2 linked regions of the Massilia litorea genome follow. The protein of the gene in region 1 interacts with the protein of each later gene in a pairwise test. Links are inferred from orthologs where the notes say so. Each region holds a gene or a part of one and is shown in the gene's direction. Other genes may lie near its edges.

Region 1 (4,385 bases):
CGGCTGGCGCGGCGCCGCGGCCTGAAGGCTCTGCAGGCGGCGCAGGATCGCGTTCGCGCGCGGCGACAGCGTATCGACCCGGCCGGGCTGGACATCCGCACCCGCCGCCGCCGCGCTGGCGCCGGAGGCCATCATCATCCGGTAGGCCCGCGCATACAGGGCCGGGGAGCGCTTCAGGATGCGCAGCGCCAGCTGGCGCACTTGCGGCCGGCGCAGCACCACGCGCGCCGCCAGCAGCAGGGGTGCGGCCAGGCGGCGCAGGCCGGCGCCGGCGGCTGGGGCGGCGACGGCCGGCGCCAGGCCGGGTGCGGGCGGCGGCAGGACGGCGATACTGCCGGCGGCGGCATCGTCCGTCAGCAGCTCGAACAGGGTGGGGGACGCGGGTGCGCGCATGGGCGGCGGCGTCATCGGAGCAGGAAGCAGGGTTCGAATGGCATGGACACTATTATAAGAGGCGACGCACCAGAAAGCGTCTTGTTGTCTAGTTGCAACTACGTCCGCGGCCGGCGCCGATGAGCCGCCGGCGGGTTAAAATACGGGTATGACTTCCCCGACTTTCACCCACCTGCGCGTCCACTCCGAATACTCGATCGTGGACGGCCTCGTGCGCATCGACGACCTGGTCGGCGCCGCCGCCAAGGACAAGCAACCGGCGCTCGCCGTCACCGACCTCGCCAACATGTTCTGCATGGTGCGCTTCTACAAGGCGGCGCGCGGCAAGGGGATCAAGCCGATCGTCGGGGTCGACGCCTGGATCACCAACGACGACAACCGGGATAAACCCTCGCGCCTGCTGATCCTGGCGAAAAACCATACCGGCTACCTGCAGCTGTGCGAGCTGCTCTCGAAAGCCTGGCTCACCAACCAGTACAAGGGCCGCGCCGAGTTCCGCACCGAATGGCTCGAAGCACTGGCCACGTCCACCTCGACGCTGCACCCGGAGGCCGACCAGAGCAATGCCCTGATCGTGCTCTCGGGCGCCTGCTTCGGCGACGTCGGCCAGGCGATCGACAACGGCGATATCGAGCGCGCGGAACGCAATGCCGAGCGCTGGGCGCGCATCTTCCCCGGCCACTTCTATATCGAGATCCAGCGCGCGGGCGCGGCCAACCAGGAGCAGGCCGTGCGCCATTCGGTGGCGCTGGCCGGCCGCCTCGGGCTGCCGGTGGTGGCAACCCACCCGGTGCAGTTCATCAGCAAGGGCGAATTCATCGCCCACGAGGCGCGCACCTGTATCGCCGAGGGCGAGATGCTGGCCAACGCCAAGCGCGTGCGCCGCTTCAACGAGGAGATGTGCTTCAAAACGCAGGCCGAGATGGCGCAACTGTTCGCCGACCTGCCGGGCGCGCTCGCCAATTCGGTGGAAATCGCCAAGCGCTGCAACGTCGTGCTCACGCTCGGCAAACCGCAGCTGCCGGACTTCCCGACGCCGCCGGGCATGACGATCGACGAGTTCCTGGTCGCCGAAACGAAGAAGGGCCTGGAGGAGCGCCTCGAGCAGCTGTTCCCGGACCCGGCCAAGCGCGAAGCGGAGCGTCCGCGCTACGAGGCGCGCCTGGAGTTCGAGAACAACACCATCATCAAGATGAAGTTCCCGGGCTACTTCCTGATCGTTGCGGAGTTCATCCAGTGGGGCAAGAATAACGGCGTGCCGATCGGCCCGGGCCGTGGTTCGGGCGCGGGCTCGCTGGTGGCCTACGCGCTGAAGATCACGGACCTGGACCCGCTGAAATACAACCTGCTGTTCGAGCGCTTCCTGAATCCGGAACGCGTCTCGATGCCCGACTTCGACATCGACTTCTGCCAGGAAAAGCGCGAGCTGGTGATCCAGCACGTGAAGGACCTGTACGGCCGCGATGCCGTGTCGCAGATCGCCACCTTCGGTACCATGGCGGCGAAAGGCGCGATCCGCGACGTCGGCCGCGTGCTCGACTACGGCTACAACTTCTGCGACGGCATCTCCAAGCTGATCCCGTTCAAGCCGGGCAAACCGGTCTCGATCGCCGAAGCGATCGAAGAGGAGCCGCTGCTGAAGGAACGCCTCGAGAACGAGGAAGAGGTCAAACAGGTGCTGGAGCTGGCGCAGCAGGTCGAGGGCATCACCCGTAACATCGGCATGCACGCCGGCGGCGTGCTGATCGCCCCCGGCAAGCTGACCGACTTCTGCCCCCTGTACACCCAGGGCGGCGACGCCGGCGTCGTCTCGCAGTACGACAAGGACGACGTCGAGGCGGTCGGCCTCGTCAAATTCGACTTTTTGGGCCTGACCACGCTGACCATTCTCGACCGCGCCGTGAACTACATCCGCGCGCTCGATCCGGTGGACGCCGAATTCAACCTCGAGTCGCTGCCGCTGAACGACCGGCCGTCCTATAAACTGCTGTCGGATGCGAAAACCGTCGCAATCTTCCAGCTGGAGTCGCGCGGCATGCAGGGCATGTTGAAAGATGCGCGTCCCGACCGCTTCGAGGACATCATTGCGCTGGTCGCCTTGTACCGTCCGGGCCCGATGGACCTGATTCCGGACTTCTGCAAGCGCAAGCACGGCGAAAAATTCGACTATCCCGATCCGCGCACCGAGTCCATCCTGTCCGAGACCTACGGCATCATGGTCTACCAGGAGCAGGTCATGCAGATGGCGCAGATCGTCGGCGGCTATTCGCTGGGCGGCGCCGACATGCTGCGCCGCGCGATGGGTAAAAAGAAGGCCGAAGAGATGGCCGAGCACCGCGAGATCTTCCGCGCCGGCGCCGCCAAGGACGGCCTGTCGACGGAGAAGGCGGACGAGATCTTCGACTTGATGGAGAAGTTCGCGGGCTACGGTTTCAATAAATCGCACGCCGCCGCCTATGCGCTGCTGTCCTACCATACCGCCTATCTGAAAGTGCACCATACGGCCGCCTTCATGGCAGCCAACATGTCGCTGGCGATGGAAGACACGGACAAGATCAAGATCCTGGTCGAGGACGCGATCGACGTCTGCAAACTGACGCTGCTGCCGCCGGACGTGAACGAATCGCAGTTCCGTTTTACGCCGGAAGGCCAGCCGAAATCCGTCACCGGCAAGCAGGTCAGCAATATCCGCTATGGCCTGGGCGGCGTGAAGGGCGCCGGCCAGGGCGCGATCGAGGCGATCGTCGCCGCGCGCAAGGAAGGCGGCAAGTTCAAGGATTTATTTGACTTCTGCAAGCGCGTCGACCGCAAGCAGATCAACCGCCGCACCATCGAGTCGCTGATCCGCGCCGGCGCCATGGACTGCTTCGGCGTCGACCGCGCGATCCTGCTGGCCTCGGTGACGTTTGCGATGGAAGTGGCCGGCCAGGAAGCGGCCGCTGCGAACCAGGTCAGCCTGTTCGGCGGCGATGATTCCGACCTGGTCGCGCCGCCGGAATACGTCAAGGCGCTGCCCTGGACCGACCGCCAGAAGCTGTCCGAGGAAAAGACCGCGCTCGGCTTCTACCTGTCGGGCCACATGTTCGACATCTACGCCCAGGAAGTGCGGCGCTTCGCCCGCACCCGCCTGCAGGACCTGGAGCCCTCGCGCGAGCCGCGCATGCTGTGCGGCGTGATCACCGGCGTGCGCACGCAGATGACCCAGCGCGGCAAGATCCTGATCGTCGCGCTCGACGACAAGACCGGCGTGGTCGAGGTCACGGTCTACAATGAGGTGTTCGAGGCGAACAAGAACGCCTTCCGCGAAGACGAATTCCTGCTGGTGGTGGGTAAAGTGTCGGAAGACCGCTTCAACGGCGGCCTGCGCATCACGGCGGAGAAGGTATTCGACCTGGCCAGCTCGCGCATCCAGTACGGCCACAAGCTGGAGATGGACCTCGAATGCACGGTCAGCCCGGCGAAGATCGCCGAGGTGATCGCGCCCTATAAACACCCGGACGGGCTGCCGGTCAGCCTGCGCATCAAGCCGAACAACGTCGACTGCATCCTGCAGCTGGGCGACGAGTGGAGAGTGGCGCCGTCGGACGCCCTGAAGCAGGCGCTCGAGCTGACGCTGGGGGCGAAGGCGGTGGCGGTCGAGTACTGATCGTCGCGTAGGGTGGGCTCCGCCCACGCGGTGATTCGCACGGGCTCCGTGTTCGTGCCCGATGATCTTGCGGTTACGTATCACCGCGTGGGCTCAAGAGCCCACCCTACGGTACATGACGGCCAACGAAACGTTACCGGCTTGCGCTTAAATCACGCCGCGGCCTTGCGCTGCCAGACCTTGATCTTGCGCGCCACCAGCTTGCCGAGCACGAAGCCGGGATTGCCGGCCAATAGCTTGCGCATCTGCGAGGCGGCGCGGCGGTCGGCACGGCGGTCGTGGCTGTCCAGCACTTCGCCCGCCATCGCGTCGAGTACCGTTTCCAGCGGATTGAACAGGTTCTGCA
Region 2 (3,102 bases), 2.0 Mb from region 1 along the record:
GACGCCCTGGCCGCGAACCGTATGCCGAACAAGTGGCAGGCGGCAACGCGCACCTCGACCTTCGACGAACTCGAGTTCGCCGCCAGCGGCAAGCAGATCGCCGTGGCCCTCGATTTCGCCGAGCTGCCCTTCGCTTCGCAAAGCCTGGACCTGGTCGTGCTGCCGCACGTGCTCGAGTTCGCGGCCGAGCCGCACCAGGTGCTGCGCGAGGTCGAGCGCGTGCTGATCCCCGAAGGGCAGGTGATCATCTGCGGCTTCAATCCGGCCAGCCTGTGGGGCGTGCGCCAGGGGCTGGGCAAGGTCACGCGCAGCGGCTACCTGCCGGCGGCAGGCGAATTCATCTCTATGCCCCGCATGAAAGACTGGTTAAAATTGTTGAATCTTGGCGTCACGCGCAGCCATTTCGGCTGTTACGCGCCACCGTTTCGCACGGCCCAGTGGATCAACCGCTTCGCGGTGATGGAAGGGGCAGGGCAGAAGTGGTGGCCCTACCTTGGCGCCGTCTACATCGTGCACGCGATCAAGCGCGTGAAAGGCATGCACCTGATCGGGCCGGCGTGGAACAAGAAGTCGAGCCGGGCGCCGCAGGCTGTCCCGGCAACCAACAGAGAATAAAGAATCAAGGAAAGACCGCCTGGCATGACGACGAAAGTGGAAATTTTTACCGATGGCGCCTGCAAGGGCAATCCGGGCGCCGGCGGCTGGGGCGCGCTGCTGGTGGCCGACGGGCACGAGAAGGAAATCTTTGGCGGCGAGCTGAACACGACCAACAACCGCATGGAGTTGAAGGCCGTGATCGAGGCCCTGGGCGTCCTGAACCGGCCCTGCGACGTGGTGCTGCACACCGACAGCCAGTACGTGCAGAAGGGCATTTCGGAATGGATCCACGGCTGGAAGGCACGCGGCTGGAAGACCGCGGCCAAGGAGCCCGTCAAGAACGACGATTTGTGGAAGGCGCTCGACCTGGCCCAGCAGCAGCACACGGTCGAATGGCGCTGGGTACGCGGCCACAACGGCCATCCCGGCAACGAGCGCGCCGACGTGCTGGCGAACCGGGGTGTGACCACCGTACGACGCTGATCCAGGGGCGCATGCGCTATACTCTCGTCTTGCCTTTACTCAAGATTAGCCAGCCATGCGCCAGATTGTCCTCGATACCGAAACCACCGGCCTGAATCCACGCACGGGCGACCGCGTCATCGAAATCGGCTGCGTCGAGCTGGTCAATCGCACGCTCACCGGTAACAATTTTCACGAGTACATCAACCCCGAGCGCGAGTCCGACGAGGCTGCGCTCGCGGTGCACGGCCTGACCACCGAGTTCCTCAGCGACAAGCCGAAATTCCACGAGATCGCCGAGAAGCTTCGCGCCTACATCTCCGGCGCCGAAGTCATCATCCATAACGCGCCGTTCGACCTGGGTTTTCTCAACGCCGAATTCCAGCGGCTCGGCCTGCCGAGTTTTACGTCGCATTGCAGCGGCGTGATCGACACACTGGTCAACGCCAAGGAAATGCATCCGGGCAAACGCAACTCGCTGGACGCCCTCTGCGACCGCTACGGCGTCTCGAACGCCCACCGCAAGCTGCACGGCGCATTGCTCGACTCGGAGCTGCTGGCCGATGTGTATCTCGCCATGACGCGCGGCCAGAACTCGCTGTCGATGGACCACGAGGCGGAATCCACCAGCGACGGCATCGAGCTCGACGCCGTGCCGCTGGGCGAGATCATCGTCGTCGCGGCCAGTGCGGACGAACTGGCATTCCACGACGAAGTGCTTGCCGGCCTCGACAAAGGCGTCAAAGGCGAATGCGTGTGGAGAAATTATTCGCCAAAAGTTTGACGGTAGAGAAAGTTTTTGGCATAATACGCCTCGTTGTCAGGGAGGTTAGCTCAGGGGTAGAGCACTGCATTCACACTGCAGGGGTCGCAAGTTCGAAACTTGCACTTCCCACCAGAATTCTTAGCAAAGTCAAGGGCCTGTAACGTTGCGTTACAGGCCCTTTTTCTTTGTACGGGAAAAGTACGGGAAACATCCCGGTACGTCGCTGGACAATATGGGACTTGCTCAGCATGAGAGCCTTTCGATGGCGACTCGCGAAGAAGCCCCCGTCAACATGCCGCGTGGCGACAAATGGCTGATACCTGAGATACGGTCAGCTACTAGTCTCCTTTGCGGCTGGCCTCCACGGTCGGACATTCACGGCCACCTCTACCGATGAGCAAATCTAACCGGGCGAAAACCAGGCTGTTAGATGCTGTTCCTGCCTGGGCTGTACAGGTACTCTTGGACCAGTCAACCTTATTGGAGCAGCGATGCAAATCCCAACTCTTCCAGGTAGCGGCCGGATCATCCGGATCCGCGAAGTCATGTCGATGACTGGGCTATCGCGGTCAAGTATCTACTCAGCCATCAAGCAGGGCACGTTCCCTGCGCAGCTCAAACCATCAGCTCGCATTGGGCTGGCTGGAGAGCGAGGGGATCCAATAGAGGGAAACACGTCCTCGTGGCCCACAGGCAGGGTGACGATAGCACCTTCGTGGGCCAGACAGCGGAATGAGAGGCAAGACCCAAGCCGAGTTGGGTCAAATTTGCGTGGACATCAATATCGCGGAGATCAGAGTTTGCAACGCGATCGTCAACGCCAAGGGAAGGAAAGGGCAGGACCTTTACCGAGAGGTCGAAATGTCCAAGCAAGAAGCTAACGATCGGATGTTTGCCTGTTTCGAAACGGCAAAAAGATTAACTGACAACGGCGCGCACCCTGCACCTTAATCGTCATTTGTCCATGCCCGGCTCCGGCCGGGTAGAAAGGATTGATCATGAAAGATCCACGTCTCATCGTGGGACTCACCAGGCAAGGTGATGAGCCCTCGTTGCTAATCAGTCGTAATGACAACGATTTGCTCAACAACATCAATTTGGAGCTGAAGTATCTCAATAGCTTGGGGGCGCTGGGTGCTCAGGCGATGGTTGGCGAATACACGCTTCTGCTGCTTCACGCTGCGCATCCTCAAGATTTCGTCCCGTACCCGGCTCTGGTGCCGCAAGACATGCAGATGCACAGGCCAATCGATCTCGTGAACTACCTGATCGAACAA

Evidence for each region.
Region 2: the proteins of dnaE (region 1) and dnaQ interact in binary tests that used the Escherichia coli proteins (3 or more experiments, as listed by UniProt). The link is inferred for Massilia litorea from one-to-one orthologs.

What each region holds. Positions count from the first base shown.
Region 1 is NZ_CP062941.1:2,168,313-2,172,697, forward strand. What follows is about bases 168-4,239. They hold dnaE (DNA polymerase III subunit alpha), read left to right. Parts: upstream 168-541; coding sequence 542-4,039; downstream 4,040-4,239. Other genes in these bases: LPB04_RS09665 (glycosyltransferase family 4 protein), read right to left, coding at 168-393; LPB04_RS09675 (glycosyltransferase family 2 protein), read right to left, coding at 4,192-4,239. Outside these bases: more of LPB04_RS09665, read right to left, coding at 1-167; more of LPB04_RS09675, read right to left, coding at 4,240-4,385. UniProt on the Escherichia coli protein: DNA polymerase III is a complex, multichain enzyme responsible for most of the replicative synthesis in bacteria. This DNA polymerase also exhibits 3' to 5' exonuclease activity. The alpha chain is the DNA polymerase catalytic subunit.
Region 2 is NZ_CP062941.1:4,190,765-4,193,866, reverse strand. The notes cover bases 201-2,989. They hold dnaQ (DNA polymerase III subunit epsilon), read left to right. Parts: upstream 201-1,135; coding sequence 1,136-1,843; downstream 1,844-2,989. Other genes in these bases: LPB04_RS18915 (hypothetical protein), read left to right, coding at 2,824-2,989; LPB04_RS24125 (hypothetical protein), read left to right, coding at 2,558-2,776; rnhA (ribonuclease HI), read left to right, coding at 640-1,080; LPB04_RS18940 (class I SAM-dependent methyltransferase), read left to right, coding at 201-615. In the rest of the region: more of LPB04_RS18940, read left to right, coding at 1-200; more of LPB04_RS18915, read left to right, coding at 2,990-3,102. UniProt on the Escherichia coli protein: DNA polymerase III is a complex, multichain enzyme responsible for most of the replicative synthesis in bacteria. The epsilon subunit contain the editing function and is a proofreading 3'-5' exonuclease.